DNA from 2 places in the Serratia sarumanii genome. Region 2 is predicted to be linked to the other one. Evidence: predicted binding sites of a transcription regulator. Region 2 holds the regulator's gene; the other holds the start of a gene.

Region 1 (7,916 bases), 2.4 Mb from region 2:
TATTGCAGCAAAAATAACGATAAGGCCGCTTTTTTAAACTGATGAACGCGCTTCATAAAGTGACAAACGGCCAGGCCGCGCAAGCGGAAAGGAGAAGTCATGTTTAAACCTCTGCTCTTGGCCGCCATCTTGGCGACGACGGTACTGCCCGCCGCACAGCAGGCGCACGCCGAAGGGATCAGCATCGATCTGATGCCGGGCGTTTCACTGCGCATCGGCGATCGGGACAATCGCGGCCGTTACTGGGACGGTTACGACTGGCGCGATCGCGACTGGTGGCAAGGCCATCAGGGGCGCTATCTCGGCGACCGCAGCCGCCGCGGTTACTACTGGGACGGCTATCGCTGGCGCGACCGCGACTACTGGCGCAAACACTATTACTATCATGAAGGACGCTATCGTAAATACGACAGGCATTACGATAAGCACCACTGGAAGAAAGAGAAAAAGCACCACCACGATCATGACCGCGATCGTTGGCGCCGCCACGGCGATGACGACCGCGATTAACGACGACGGGCCGGCGCAATGCCGGCCCGCGCTATTTTCGCCTACAGTACGCTGCCGATCAGCAGGTAGCCGTTCAATCCCACCACCACCAGCACGATCAGCTTGCCCAGGTTTTGCACCACAGGGCCGTTGACCATCTCCCCCATCAGCGCCCGATTGCCGGTGAAAGCCAGCAGCGGCACCAGTGCCAGCGCAATGCCGAAGCTGAGCAGCACCTGGCTTAGCACCAGAATGCGCGTGGCGTCCATCCCCAGCATGATGACGATAAACGACGGCAGCATGGTCACCGCTCGCCGCAGCCACAGCGGAATATGGAAATGCACGAACCCCTGCATCACCACCTGCCCCGCCAGCGTGCCCACCACGGTAGAGGAGAGGCCGGCGGCCACCAGGCTCAGGCCAAACACGGTGGCGGCGGCTTGCCCGAGCAGCGGTTGCAGCGTCAGGTAGGCCACGTCGAGATCGGCGATGCCGCTGTGGCCGCTGAAATGAAACGCGGCGGCGGCGGTGGCCATCATCGCCAGGTTGACAAAACCGGCAATGGTCATGGCCACGGCGACGTCGACTTTGGTGGCGGCATAGCGCTCCGCCTTGTCGTGCTCGCCGCCGATTTGGGTGAGCGACGAATGCAGGTAGATTACGTGCGGCATGATGGTGGCACCCAATACCCCGGCGGCCAGAAATACCGCATCGCCGTTGGGCAGATCGGGCAGCGCCATGCCCTTCAGCAGCGGCGCAAGCTGCGGCTGGGAGAACGCCAGCTCGACGATATAAGCGGCGGCGACGAACAGCAGCAGGCCGCCAATCACCAGCTCCAGCGGCTTTTGCCCGCGCTTTTGCAGCATCAAGATTAAAAAGGTGGCGATACCGGTCAGCACCGCGCCCTGCAGCAGGGAAACGCCGAGCAGCAGCTTGAAGCCGATCGCCGCGCCGATAAACTCGGCCAGATCGGTCGCCATGGCGATGATCTCCGCCTGCACCCAATAGGCCCACACCGCCGGCCGCGGAAAGCGATCGCGAATATGCTCGGCCAGGTTTTTCCCGGTGGCGATGCCCAGCTTGGCGGACAACAGCTGGATCAGCATCGCCATCACGTTGGCCCAAACCACCACCCACAGCAGGCTGTAGCCGAACGAGGCGCCGGCCTGGATGTTGGTGGCGAAGTTACCGGGATCGATATAGCCGATAGCGGCGATGAAGGCGGGCCCCATCAGCGAGAGTTTGATTTTTCTGGCGGAGCGACCGGAGGTGGTTTCAACCACGCGACTGTTCAGCATATGTTGAACCCTTACTGAAATTACGTTTATCTCCACTCTATATAAATGATAATAATTATCAAGCGCATTTAGAGCGGTAAAACTTATCTCTGTAATAGCCAACATTAACGGTTTTATCGAAGGGTTCAGCGCGGAGCTTGCCGATTTCCGTGCTTTTCTGATGGGATTTTGGCTGCAATACCCCTGAAAGACAGGTTAGCACAAGAATACGAATTTCCTATTGCCGATTTAACGTCTTGATTTTTTATGCTTTTGCGCAACACTTTAGGAGAACTCCCGCTATGATTTTCCATATTTGCAATAGAAGTCTCGTTTTTAAACGTAGCGTTACATAAAATGACAGCCGAAATTCAGCCTGCCTCAAATTTGGAGCAAACATGTCCCATATTGCGCACTTTGCGTTGGCGATAGTGGTGGTGGCGATCCTGGCCCTGTTGGTGTGCCGCGATCGCAAAAGCATCCGCATTCGCTATGTTATTCAATTACTGGTTATCGAAGTACTGCTGGCCTACTTTTTCCTGCATTCGGAAGCGGGTTTGGGCTTCGTAAAAGGATTCGCCGCGCTGTTTGACAAACTGCTCGGGTTTGCGGGACAAGGGACTGATTTCGTGTTCGGCGGCATGGGCGACAAAGGCCTGGCATTCTTCTTCCTGAAGGTGCTGTGCCCGATCGTCTTCATTTCGGCGCTGATCGGTATTCTGCAGTACATCAAGGTGCTGCCATTCATCATCCGCATTATCGGTACCGTGCTGTCGAAAGTGAACGGCATGGGCAAACTGGAGTCATTCAACGCCGTCAGTTCGCTGATTCTCGGCCAATCCGAAAACTTCATCGCCTACAAGGATATCCTGGGCAAGATGTCGGAAAAGCGCATGTACACCATGGCGGCGACCGCGATGTCTACGGTGTCCATGTCCATCGTCGGCGCCTACATGACCATGCTGGACGCCAAGTTCGTGGTGGCGGCGCTGGTATTGAACATGTTCAGCACCTTTATCGTGCTGTCGCTGGTCAACCCGTACGACACCAATAAAGAAGAAGAGCTGCACCTCGGCAACCTGCACGAAGGCCAGAGCTTCTTCGAAATGCTGGGTGAATATATCCTGGCCGGCTTCAAAGTAGCGATTATCGTTGCCGCGATGCTGATCGGCTTCATCGCCCTGATCGCCGCGCTCAACGGAGTGTTCAGCGCCATCTTCGGCCTGAGCTTCCAGGAAATCCTCGGCTACTTCTTCTATCCGTTCGCCTGGATCATGGGCATTCCTAAGCACGAAGCCCTGCAGGTTGGCAGCATCATGGCCACCAAGCTGGTTTCCAACGAGTTCGTGGCAATGATGGAGCTGCAGAAAGTGTCTGCCGAACTGTCGCCGCGCAGCCTGGGGATCCTGTCGGTGTTCCTGGTGTCCTTCGCCAACTTCTCTTCCATCGGTATCGTGGCCGGTGCGATCAAGGGCCTGAACGAACATCAGGGCAACGTGGTGTCGCGCTTTGGCCTGAAGCTGGTGTACGGCTCTACGCTGGTCAGCATCCTGTCCGCTTCGATCGCGGGTCTGGTGCTGGGCTAAGCCTCGAACTCACTGCGATAACAAGGCGCCTGCGGGCGCCTTTTTTGTTGGCCGACATTTGGCGAAGGTGAAAAACGAAAAGCAAAAAGCAAAAAGCCGACCCTGAGGTCGGCTTTTTAAATGGTGGTGGAGCTAGACGGGATCGAACCGTCGACCTCTTGCATGCCATGCAAGCGCTCTCCCAGCTGAGCTATAGCCCCACAAAAGTGGTACGCGTTGACCGGCGTTACGGTATTCCCCAACCTCTCTGAGAAGAAGGTTGGTGGAGCTAGACGGGATCGAACCGTCGACCTCTTGCATGCCATGCAAGCGCTCTCCCAGCTGAGCTATAGCCCCGTTCCACAATCACTTTGTGCTGTGAACGGGGCGCATAATATGAAACCCGCTCTAAGCTGTCAACGGCTAAATTGAATTACTGAATCAAGCGTTGAAAAAGCCGCCAAATCAGCGCGTTTGCTACGAAATATTGCTCGTTTCGGGCAAAAATGCAGCGCCTGCGCCAACTCTACTTAACCAGGTACATGCCTTCGCTGGCCGGGCGGCTGAGCTTGAAGCCAAACTTTTCATACAGCGACGGCACGTCGGCCATCAGGGTGATATAAGCACCCTGCGGTGCGGCCCGTTCCAGATAGGCCATAATATGGCTCATGATCTGGCGCCCCAATCCTTTCCCCTGGTGTTCGGGATCGACCGCCACATCAACAATCTCGAAATTCAGCCCGCCATCGCCCACCACACGCCCCATGCCGACCACCAGCCCCGACAACGTGATTTGCACGCCGTACAGGCTGTTGGGCAACGCACGTTCGGCGCCCGCACGCGGCCGCGCCGACAGGCCGGCAACCTGCCGCAGCCGCATAAAATCGTCCACCGGCGCCACTTGCTGTTTCACGCTATACAAGATGCCTCCTTAATATTCCTCACCGTTTGCTTTAGCCCATTGAGTGTAGGCGGAAAAAAAGCCCCGGGATCGCTCCACGGGGCTTTTTCTTTAAGGCGCATCAGCCAATCAGGCTTGCGCTTCGCGCTCGGCGATGTAAGCCAGCGCCATGTCGATGCGCTGCAGCGAACGCTTCTGGCCGATCGCATGCACGGTCACGTCCATGCCCGGCGACTGACCGGCGCCGGTCACCGCAACGCGCAGCGGCATGCCGACTTTACCCATGCCAACACCCAGCTCATCCGCCGTGCCCTGAATGGCGTCGTGCACGTTTTCCGGCGTCCAGACGGTGATGGCGGCCAGCTTGGCGCGCACCGCTTCCAGCGGCTGACGCGCCACCGGGCGCAGGTGCTTCTTGGCGGCGTCGGCATCGAACTCGCTGAAGTCTTCATAGAAGTAGCGGCAGGACTCCGCCATCTCTTTCAGCGTTTTGCAACGCTCGCCCAGCAGCTTGACGATGTCTTTCAGTTCCGGGCCGTTGCGGGTTTCAAGGCCCAGTTGCTCAACGTGCCACGCCAGATGCACCGCCACTTCTTCCGCCGGCATATGGTTGATGTAGTGGTGGTTCAGCCACTGCAGCTTCTCGGTGTTGAACGCGCTGGCGGATTTGTTGATCGCTTCCAGCGTGAAGAACTCTTTCATCTCATCGATGGAGAAGATCTCCTGATCGCCGTGGGACCAGCCCAGACGCACCAGGTAGTTCAGCAGCGCCTGCGGCAGATAGCCGTCGTCGCGGTACTGCATAACGCCCACGGCGCCGTGACGCTTGGACAGTTTTTTACCGTCGTCGCCGAGGATCATCGACACGTGTGCATATTCCGGCACCGGCGCGCCCAGCGCTTTGAGAATGTTGATCTGGCGCGGGGTGTTGTTGATGTGGTCTTCGCCGCGGATCACGTGGGTGATTTCCATGTCCCAGTCATCGACGACGACGCAGAAGTTATAGGTTGGCGAACCATCGGTACGGCGGATGATCAGATCGTCCAGCTCCTGGTTGCTGAATTCGATCGGGCCGCGAATTTTGTCGTCGAAAATCACCGAGCCTTCCTGCGGGTTGCGAAAGCGCACCACGTGCGGCTCGTCGTCGGTGTGGCTGCACTGGCTGTCGCGGCAGTGGCCGTCGTAGCGCGGCTTCTCGCCGTTTTCCATCTGCTTCTCGCGCAGCGCTTCCAGACGTTCCTTGGAGCAATAGCATTTATAGGCAGTGCCCTGCTCCAGCATCTCGTCGATGACCGCGTTGTAACGATCGAAACGCTTGGTCTGGAAATACGGGCCTTCATCCCAATCCAGGTTCAACCAGTTCATGCCATCCATAATTGCGTCGATCGCGTCCTGGGTGGAGCGTTCCAGATCGGTATCTTCGATACGCAGAACGAACTCACCGCCCGCATGGCGGCTGAACAACCAGGAATAAAGTGCGGTACGCGCGCCGCCGACGTGAAGATAGCCGGTCGGGCTCGGTGCAAAACGGGTTTTGATTTTCATTGGGTTCACTGCCTTATTACGCAACGCGTGTCGGCGGTTGCCGACGATTGCTCGGAATTGAAAAAAGAGTGGACGACATTGTAACACCACGCGCTAATTCCTCAACGCCGACACGATATTGCGCCGGTCGATTTCGCGCGTTTTGCGGCGAGTTTCGCATAGCGTTGCGCAAAGAATCGGCGCCGCTGGCGATAATTATCGCGCCCTGCCTAAATTTGCGGCGAACGATTGAAATCATTTTAAAAACCGTTGACTCACTTTGAACTATCCCTATAATGCGACTCCAACAAGACGGGGCGATTAGCTCAGTTGGTAGAGCATCTCCTTTACACGGAGGGGGTCGGCGGTTCGAGCCCGTCATCGCCCACCATCTTGTTGAGAAAAATGAGAACGAATGAGGGTGATTAGCTCAGTTGGTAGAGCATCTCCTTTACACGGAGGGGGTCGGCGGTTCGAGCCCGTCATCACCCACCATCATTCTCTCGTTTAGCAGTGCCTGGAAGTCCTGAAGTGGGTGATTAGCTCAGTTGGTAGAGCATCTCCTTTACACGGAGGGGGTCGGCGGTTCGAGCCCGTCATCACCCACCACTTCTGCGGGTCGTTAGCTCAGTTGGTAGAGCAGTTGACTTTTAATCAATTGGTCGCAGGTTCGAATCCTGCACGACCCACCAATTCAGAAAAAAGCGCCTTTTGGCGCTTTTTTCGTTTCTGCGCCACCCAACTCTGACTTCATCTTCTCGCAGGCATAGTTTACCGAGTCGTGAAGGATGAAGAACCGTAGAGGTTCGAGCATCGCGCAGCGATACGACAACGCGCAGCGTTGCCCGCAGGGTGAGGCCAAAGGCCGAATCAATCCTGCACGACCCACCAATTCAGAAAAAAGCGCCTTTTGGCGCTTTTTTCGTTTCTGCCGATCGATATCCCTTTCTTCTTCATTCACCACACGCTGAGATACGAATGGTTATCATTTTGCCGGCTTGGATGGTAAATTAGCGGGCATCCACCACGCAGCCAATCCGTCGCCGGATTGATAAGCCTTAGTTCAAGGAAAGAAAGAGCCCGCTCATGACCCTATCCTTACGCCAGCTGTTCATTGCATTTATCGCCACTTCCAGCCTGCTGCTCAGCGGCTGCGGCCCGGACGACAAGAGCGACGGGCAGAAACCGTCCGCCCCCGTTGCCGACAGCAGTTGGCCGCGCACCATCGACAGCGCCAAAGGGAAATTCACGCTGGAAAAACCACCGCAGCGCATCGTGTCCACCAGCGTCACCATCACCGGCACGCTGCTGGCTATTGACGCCCCGGTGGTCGCCAGCGCCGCCACCAGCCCAAATCCCCTGGTGGCCGATAAGCAAGGCTTCTTTACCCAGTGGAGCGAAGTGGCCAAACAGCGCCACGTCGAACGGCTGTATCAGGTGGAGCCCAATGCCGAAGCCGTCGCCGCCGCCGCACCGGATTTGATCGTCGTCGCCGCCACCGGCGGTGATTCGGCGTTGAAGCTGTATGACCAGCTGTCCGCCATTGCGCCGACGCTGGTGCTCGACTATGGCGACAAAAGCTGGCAGCAGCTGGCCAGCGAGCTCGGCGAGATCACCGGCCATGAAGCCGGCGCCAAACAGGCGGAGGATCGTTTCGAACAGCGCGTGGAGCAAGTGAAGCAGGCGATCGCGCTGCCGCCGCAGCCGACCACTCCGCTGGTGTATGCCGACAACGGCCGCGAGGCCATGCTGTGGACGCCGGGTTCCGCCCAGGGCAAGTTGCTGACCCAGCTCGGCTTCCAGCTGGCCACCCCGCCGGAAAGCGCCAAAGGCAACACCAGCATGGGTAAACGCCATGACATCATCCAGATCTCCGGCGAAAAAATGGCCGAAGGCCTGAACGGCAAAACGCTGATCCTGTTCGCCACCAACGAGCGCAAAGTGCAAGAGGTGCTGGCCAACCCATTCCTCAAACATCTGGAGCCGGTGGAACAGCGGCACGTCTACGCCGTCGGCAACGACACTTTCCGTCTCGATTACTACAGCGCCACCAACATGCTGAACCAAATCGAACGGCTGTTCAAAAAGCCCTGAACCACGCCGTCGGCAGGCCAGCCTCCTGCCGACGTTTGCCATAAACAGGGCAACCGTTCACATTCA
Region 2 (7,916 bases):
GCACGCGCGGCGCGGCGTTAAGGACAACGCCGGATCGACCACGCTTTTCTTCATTCTCCGGCATCGCATAAATGCGATAAAACCCCGGCGCCACTTTCTGGCATGATACGCATTTACCGGCTAGAGACTGCGCCTGTCGGCGCCCGCCCCGGAGGCGAAAGGCTCTTGCCATGGCATCATTTTAATCGGCGTCAGCGGCGGCAGTGCCGGCGTCGAGTAATGCAATTACTTGAATTTAAAGGTTATACGCGATATGGCTACTGTAGGCATTTTCTTTGGCAGCGACACTGGCAATACCGAAAACATTGCCAAAATGATCCAGAAAATTCTCCAGAAACAGTTTGGCGACGACGTCTCTGAAGTGCATGACATCGCTAAAAGCAGCAAAGAAGACCTGGAAGGGTTCGATATCCTGCTGCTGGGTATCCCGACCTGGTACTACGGTGAAGCACAGTGTGACTGGGATGATTTCTTCCCGACGCTGGAAGAAGTCGACTTCAACGGCAAGCTGGTGGCGCTGTTCGGCTGCGGCGACCAGGAAGACTACGCGGAATACTTCTGTGACGCGATGGGCACCATCCGCGACATCATCGAACCGCGCGGCGCGGCCATCGTGGGCCACTGGCCGACCAAGGGCTACCACTTCGAGGCCTCCAAAGGCCTGGCGGACGACAACCACTTCATCGGTCTGGCGATCGACGAAGACCGCCAGCCGGAGCTGACCAACGAGCGCGTGGACGCCTGGGTCAAACAGATCGTCGAAGAGCTGAGCCTGGCCGATATCGTCGGCTAAGCCCGGCACTGGCGAAAGGTTGAACAAAGGCCCTGTAAAGTGCATAGTGTGCCCACAGGGCCGTCATCGGCAGCAGGGATTGCTGCGATAGAAGCTACAGATTTGTAACTTCCCACCCCGTCACGGTAGACTGAGATATCGGTTTATCCCATCCATCAAGGCGTTGCATGCAAAACATGCAATAGTGCAATTATATCTTTGTTAACAACCGGCGGTTTCTATTTAGTACAACCGGTTCTATAATGAGACGCATTAACTCTTTGTGCCGACCGATGCCACAGGCGAGTACGCCTCAACTTGATTAGCATAGTAACAGGACTGAATTCGCATGACCGACAACAACATCGCACTGAAGAAGGCCGGCTTAAAAGTCACGCTTCCGCGACTCAAAATCCTGGAAGTACTGCAAAATCCGGAATGCCATCACGTCAGTGCGGAAGATTTGTACAAAAAACTGATTGATATGGGCGAAGAGATCGGGCTGGCAACGGTTTATCGCGTACTGAACCAGTTTGACGATGCGGGCATTGTGACACGTCACAATTTCGAAGGCGGCAAGTCCGTGTTCGAGCTGACCCAACAGCATCACCACGATCACCTGATTTGCCTGGACTGCGGCAAAGTGATTGAATTCAGCGACGAATCCATCGAAGTTCGCCAGCGTGATATCGCCAAGCAGCACGGCATCAAGCTCACCAACCACAGCCTGTACCTGTACGGCCACTGCGAAACCGGTGACTGTCGTGAAGACGAAACGCTGCACGACAAGAAATAAGCCTGACCGGCTATGAAAAACCGCCTCACACCGAGGCGGTTTTTTTATGCCCGCCGTGCAACGGGCAAAAAAATCCCCGGACAAGCCGGGGAAAATCATGTCATGAAATATCACAATTGCAGCGGCACTGCGACTCCACGTACTACTCTCACTTCAACGTCCGCCCCGCGCCGACACGCGCGAAGGCAGACGCATTCCCCCTTCGTTATACGGCCTGCCGCCGGGGCAGCAGGCCGTTGCACCGGGCTTAAACCTTCTCGGCGCGGCTGTAGCGTTTACCGTCCGGGCTGACCGAACGCACCTGAACGTCACCGGAAACCGCCGGTTTGGCCTTGGCGTCATAGCGCTGCCACTGCTTGCCGCCGTCGGTGGAATACTCGATGCCCAATCCCGGCAGCGCGATATTCGCCTCCAGCTTGCCGCCCGCTACGCGCGCGCCCGGCACCGGCAGACGGTAAGCGACGCCGCCTTTGTCCAGCTTGGCCAGCTCACGCTGGCCCAGAATATTAGCGAAGCGCAGCCAGTCTTTCTCCAGCGCCTTGGTATCGACAAAGTGGGTTTCCCCTCCTTTGTATTCGCGGCCGGCGCGATAGTCCTGCTCCCAACCGGCGCGGTGCCAGGCGCGTTCCGCCACCGACAGCGCGCGTGGGAAGATCATGTATTCCATCTGCGGATCGGTGCGCTGGGTTTCGCTCCACAGCTGAGCGGACAGCCCGTAGGCGCCCGGCCACGGCTTGTCGCTCTTGGCGCTGAAGGGGTTGCCGTCGCGGTCGACCGAGGTTTCCGCGTTCTGCGGCATGTTGTCCGGCGCAAAGCTGAACACCTTGCGCTCGTCGCTGAAGCGGGTGCCCCAGTAGTAACCGCGCTCGTCCGGGTTCACCTCGTAAGGGAAGTCCATATAGACGTAGTCCGGGTTGGAAACCACCACTTCATACCCTTTGTTGGCCCAGTCGTTGACGCTATCGAAACCGCCCCAGTACAGGGTATCCCAGAAGTTGACGCCCACGCGCGAGGTGGCGAACGCCTTCGCGCTCTCGGCGTCTTTCAGGCCGTCCTGCCAGGCCTGCATTCTGTCGATGCCGTGCGCCTTCACCAGCTTGCTGACCTCTTGGCCGAAGTAGCTCGGCAGGTGCTCCATGTCGGCCACCTTGCCTTCTTTGATCATCGTCTGGCACACCTGCGACTTGGCCCACGGCTTGTCTTCGTTGCTCTGATCGATGATGCCTTTGCCCGGCTCCGGTTTCGCCTTGTCGGTATAGCCGGCGCCCAGGCGAATGTTTTTCGCTTCGTCGCCGCCGAAGTGCCAGGTCTTGATCGGCTGGCCGGCTTCTTTATGCATCTGGGCGATTTCGCCGATCACCTTGTCGACAAAGCGCTGGGAAGAGTCCAGGCACGGGTTCAGGTAGCTCTGGCGGTTAAAGAACTGCACGGAGGTGGTGTTGGAGGTATCGGTCGGATCCACCAGGCGGAATTCGTTGGCCTCCTGCTCTTTCCCGGCGGCATGCAGCTTTTTATAGCGCGCTTCCATCGAGACCACCGCGGCGCGGGCGTGCGCCGGCATGTCGATCTCCGGGATCACTTCAATCTGGCGCGCCTGGGCGTATTTGATGATGTCGATATAGTCCTGACGGCTGAAGAAGCCCCCGTAGACGTCCGGCCCCTGGCCGTACTGCGGCAGCAGGCAGGTGGTTTCGCTCAGATCGTGGCAGCGCTGGCCGCCGACTTCCGTCAGCTCAGGCAAACCGGGGATCTCGATGCGCCAGCCTTCGTCATCGCTCAGGTGGAAGTGGAATTTGTTGAGCTTGTAGGCCGCCATCTGATCCAGCAGGCGCAGCACCGCGTCCTTCTTATGGAAGTTGCGCGCCACGTCGAGGAAAATGCCGCGATACTCGAAGCGCGGCGCATCGCTGGCGTCCAGCGTGGCGATCTTGCCGCTGCCGTCGCTCGGCACTAACGACAGGATCGACTGCAGCCCGTAGAACACCCCGGCCTGATCGAAACCGATCACTCGCGCCTCTTTCTTGCCGATTTTCAACTCATAGGCGCCTGACACCGCCATCGCGCCTTTAAACTTGCCCGGCTGAATGTCGGTCTTGATCGGATAGCCGTTGGCCTGAACCGGCACGCCCAGCAGCGCAAAGCGCTGGTTGACGGCGTCCGCCGCCGGCTTGACCAGCGTGCTCAGATCCGGTGCCACGCCGTTACGCAGATCGGCGTCCTGCGCGTGTACTTTCACCTGCATCGGCGTCGGCACGATCTGGCCGCGCAGCGCGCCGGCAGGCAGCGTCTGCAGATCGGCATTGCTGACAAAGCGCGAAGCCGGCGTCATCAGAATATTTTTGTCGTCCTTGGTGCGCTTCCACTGGTCGCCGGTGAACGGCGCCACGAACTGATCCAGATTTTCGGTATCGGTATTCGCCAGCATTTTCGGCTTGGCGTCGCCGGACGTGGCATACCAGCGCGGCAGGAAGTCGTTTCTGAACAGCTGCCAGTATTCGGCCACCACTGGAATTTCCACCGCCTTACCGGCCGGGAAACCGCTGAATTTGGCGGTCGGCTCCAGCTTGTACAGATCGCCGGTGAGGTGAGCTATCTTGAACTGGTCGTTGTCCACCCGCAGGGTCTGGCGCGGGCTGTGGAAATAGATGACCCAGTCTTTGCCGTCGATCGCCTGGCCGTCGTTGCTGAGGGTGAACAACACCCGGTTGCAAGAGGCCCAGTCGGCGCCCAGCGCCGCGCAATCCACGCCGTTTTCGCCGGCGCGGTTATCCAGCATTTTTACGTTCAGCTTCAGCTGACTCAGTTGATCCACCAGCTGTTGATCGGCCATGGCGTTTCCCATGCCGCCCAGGAATCCCATCGTTGCCGTCAAAGCGGCTAATGCGCTCAGTTTGAATGCGTTCATGTTCTTGTCCTTCTTAATTATTGTTATCGCGAATTTCTTGCCACAGCTTGCCGCACTTGGCGTCGTAAGCCTGACCGTTGCCGCTGTGAACCGCCATAATGCAGTTCTGATAATCCATCACCCGCACCGTTTCCTGCGCGGCGAACTGCTGGTGCTGCTTCTCTTGCTTCAGCACGTTCAGCACCGCCTTGCAGGGCTGCAGACGCTCCGGCGAACCTTCGGCGGTGTTGATGCAGGCGCTGTAAGCCTGCTTCAATTTGGCATCTTCCGGCGGCGCGGCGGGTTGCGCGCAGGCGCTCAAGGCCGCGGCGGCCGCCAACATCAGCATGATTTTTTTCATCGTTGAATTCCCTTAACTTGCCCCCGGCGGCGAGGCCGGGGAACGCATCAGAAGATGGTGAATGGCGCGATGACCATGAACTTGACGTCTTTCTCGTCCTGGAAGATGTTGCCGTAACCGCCGCCCCAGCTCGGGATGTTGGTGTGGTTGTCATACTGGGTGTAGTGCAGCTTGATCAGCGTGCCCTTGGCGCGCCCTTCCTGGATGGTGTACATCGCGTCCAGGCTCCAGGCGCTCTCTTTCAGGCGCTGGCTCTGATCGTAGATCGGGTTGGTGCTCGGCTTGGCGTCCCAGGCGTAAACGTAGGAGCCGCCGACCGCCATGCCCGGCAGGTTCCAGTTGCTGAGGTCATACATCACGCCGGCGTACACCGCTTTCTCGCCGTTGGCGTTAAAGTCAGAGCGGTTGTCCCACCACACGTCCAGACGGCCGTTGGATGAGGCGTAGGTTGGGGTCATGCGCTGCAGGAAGAAGCCCTGGTTGCCTTCCGCCTTGACCATGGTGCCTTCCAGACGCCAGTTGAACTGCCCGGTGGTGTAACCGAAGGTCAGCGCCTGCAGCCAGGCCAGGCCGTCGTAGATGCTGTTTGGATCGTTCTTGTCGCTGATGCGGTCTTCCGCACCGTAGAACTGGTAACTGGTGGTCAGCGGGTTGCCCAGCAGATCGAATTTGTAAGACGCTTTAGTGAAGTATTGATTCACGTATCCCTGCGCCTGGCCGAAGGCGGCTTCCAGCACCAGATCGTTTTTGAAATCGTATTTGGCGCCCAGCGAGTGCAGGTAGGAGACGCGGGTTTTCCTGTCGTTCTGGCGGAAGTCGTCCACCTCGATATGCCACGGTGCCTTGTATTTGTCGGCCCACATGTAGGAGAAGCTCAACGCACCGGCATCGCCGTAGTCGAACTTGGCGCCGGCTTCGGCCCCCTGATAGGTGCCCGGCATAAAGCTCCAGTGTGGCGCCAGCAGGGTTTGGCCGCTCGGCTGAATATAGCCGGCGCGCGCCCAGACCGGGCCGTATTTGAATTTGGCGGCGGCTTTGTACAGGCTGATGCCGCCCTTGTCACCGGAATAGTCTTCGTCGTAGGTCCGGTTTTTCGAGGAAAACGCGATCTCGTTCGGGTGGCCGCTGGCGCTGGATTCCGCCAGCTCGATGGCGGTGAAGGCACCGACGTCCAGACCGAACATATCCCAGGCGTAGCCCGAAGCGAAATCCAGGCTCAGGTTGGCGGTGGAGTGCGACAGGTTGGTGGTGTATTGGTTGTAATCCTTGCTGTCCGGATTGAGATCTTTACGGTCGCGCTCACGTTGCCAGTAATAGATGCCGCCGGTCAGCGTGGAATCATCGATAAACCCTGCGGCTTTCGCCTCAGGCGCCATGGCAAACCCTGTTCCCAACAGCGCGCCCGCGACTGCGAGCGCCAGCGTTTTACGCTGAGCACCGTGCGTACCCATATTGAAATTCCTCTTTGACTTAACTTAAAAGTTGCAGCCGCCTGTGTTCACCACTGCCCTGCACGACTGCCAATAAAAAACCCGAACGGGTAAAAAATATTGCCGACGAGATGTTATTCCCACAGCACTAATTGCTACAGACAGACTATTTTTCGCGACGCGAATTATCAAATGAAAAATGCGGGAGATTTGTCAAAGTATGACAAGGAGCACATATCAGTGAGATTTTGTTACGCCGGTGATCATGGAAGGTGTCGAATAAAAAATTCAATTAAATCAGAATAAATTGAGATACCAGGTCAACCAGAGACGATTAATGGTTTCAGCCCGACTAAATCCGTCAGTCAGGCGATAAAAATTGAAAGCGCTCTCTAAATGAAATTAATTCGCATCACGAATATATAAGTAAATATTAAGACTAACAAGGCCAATATCAGAAAGCTTATGGGTTAATGCGCCGTGATTAATTAAACGCGCTCCGGTTAAAATCAGAGAGAAATAGACCGCAGGTGAAATTACAGGCAAAAAAAAGCGCGGCCTAAGCCGCGCTGATTCATTAATTTTCGAGGCGAATAAGATTAGCCCTCGATTTTCGCCCAGGTGTCGCGCAGGCCGACGGTGCGGTTAAACACCAGATGCTCGGCCGACGAATAGCGACTGTCGGCGCAGAAGTAACCTTCACGCTCGAACTGATAGGCTTTCTCCGGCTGTGCGGCCGCCAGGCTCGGCTCGACGAAGCCGTGCTTGATCACCAGCGATTCCGGGTTGATGGTGGAGAGGAAATCTTCCGCCGCGCCCGGGTTAGGCACGCTGAACAGGCGATCGTACAGGCGAATTTCCGCCGGCAGCGCGTGCGCCGCGGACACCCAATGGATCACGCCCTTCACCTTGCGGCCGTCGGCAGGATCTTTGCTCAACGTTTCCGCATCGTAGCTGCAGAAGATGGTGACGATCTCGCCCGCTTCGTCCTTCTCGACGCGCTCGGCCTTGATCACGTACGCATTGCGCAGACGCACTTCTTTGCCCAGCACCAAGCGCTTGTACTGCTTGTTGGCTTCTTCGCGGAAGTCGGCGCGATCGATATAGATCTCGCGGCTGAACGGCACATCGCGGCTGCCCATTTCCGGCTTGTTCGGATGGTTAGGCATGGTGACCATTTCCACCGCATCGCCCATGTTCTCGATGACGATTTTCACCGGATCCAGCACCGCCATGGCGCGCGGGGCGTTCTCGTTCAGATCGTCGCGGATGCAGGATTCCAGCGCCACCATCTCGACGTTGTTGTCTTGCTTGGTCACGCCGATGCGCAGGCAGAACTCGCGAATCGAGGCGGCGGTATAACCGCGGCGGCGCAGACCGGAGACGGTTGGCATCCGCGGGTCGTCCCAGCCTTCGACGATCTTCTCGGTCACCAACTGGTTCAGCTTGCGCTTCGACATGATGGCGTATTCGAGGTTGAGACGCGAAAACTCGTACTGACGCGGGTGGCAAGGAATGGTGATGTTATCCAACACCCAGTCATACAGACGGCGGTTATCCTGGAATTCCAGGGTACACAGCGAATGGGTGATCCCTTCCAGCGCATCGGAAATGCAGTGGGTGAAATCGTACATCGGGTAGATGCACCATTTATTGCCGGTCTGGTGGTGTTC

The links. The regulator Fur, encoded in region 2, represses iron uptake genes when iron is present. The targets are predictions, from matches to a motif close to ATAATAATGAGAACNACTATCAA.
Region 1: the regulator Fur is predicted to act here: its motif matches at 1,827-1,849, upstream of SSARUM_RS17015 (Nramp family divalent metal transporter).

What each region holds. Positions count from the first base shown of each region.
Region 1 covers NZ_CP124750.1:3,577,524-3,585,439, forward strand. Annotated here, with positions in the region: gene SSARUM_RS17010 (DUF2502 domain-containing protein) at 100-510, shown strand; gene SSARUM_RS17015 (Nramp family divalent metal transporter) at 552-1,787, opposite strand; gene SSARUM_RS17020 (NupC/NupG family nucleoside CNT transporter) at 2,165-3,352, shown strand; tRNA gene SSARUM_RS17025 (tRNA-Ala) at 3,477-3,552, opposite strand; tRNA gene SSARUM_RS17030 (tRNA-Ala) at 3,613-3,688, opposite strand; gene SSARUM_RS17035 (GNAT family N-acetyltransferase) at 3,858-4,211, opposite strand; gene gltX (glutamate--tRNA ligase) at 4,362-5,777, opposite strand; tRNA gene SSARUM_RS17045 (tRNA-Val) at 6,072-6,147, shown strand; tRNA gene SSARUM_RS17050 (tRNA-Val) at 6,176-6,251, shown strand; tRNA gene SSARUM_RS17055 (tRNA-Val) at 6,290-6,365, shown strand; tRNA gene SSARUM_RS17060 (tRNA-Lys) at 6,373-6,448, shown strand; RNA gene SSARUM_RS17065 (RtT sRNA) at 6,524-6,647, shown strand; gene fepB (Fe2+-enterobactin ABC transporter substrate-binding protein) at 6,843-7,850, shown strand.
Region 2 covers NZ_CP124750.1:1,207,135-1,215,050, reverse strand. Annotated here, with positions in the region: gene fldA (flavodoxin FldA) at 254-793, shown strand; gene fur (ferric iron uptake transcriptional regulator) at 1,122-1,568, shown strand; gene SSARUM_RS05710 (beta-N-acetylhexosaminidase) at 1,816-4,473, opposite strand; gene chiQ (ChiQ/YbfN family lipoprotein) at 4,487-4,813, opposite strand; gene chiP (chitoporin ChiP) at 4,861-6,264, opposite strand; gene glnS (glutamine--tRNA ligase) at 6,843-7,916, opposite strand, start outside.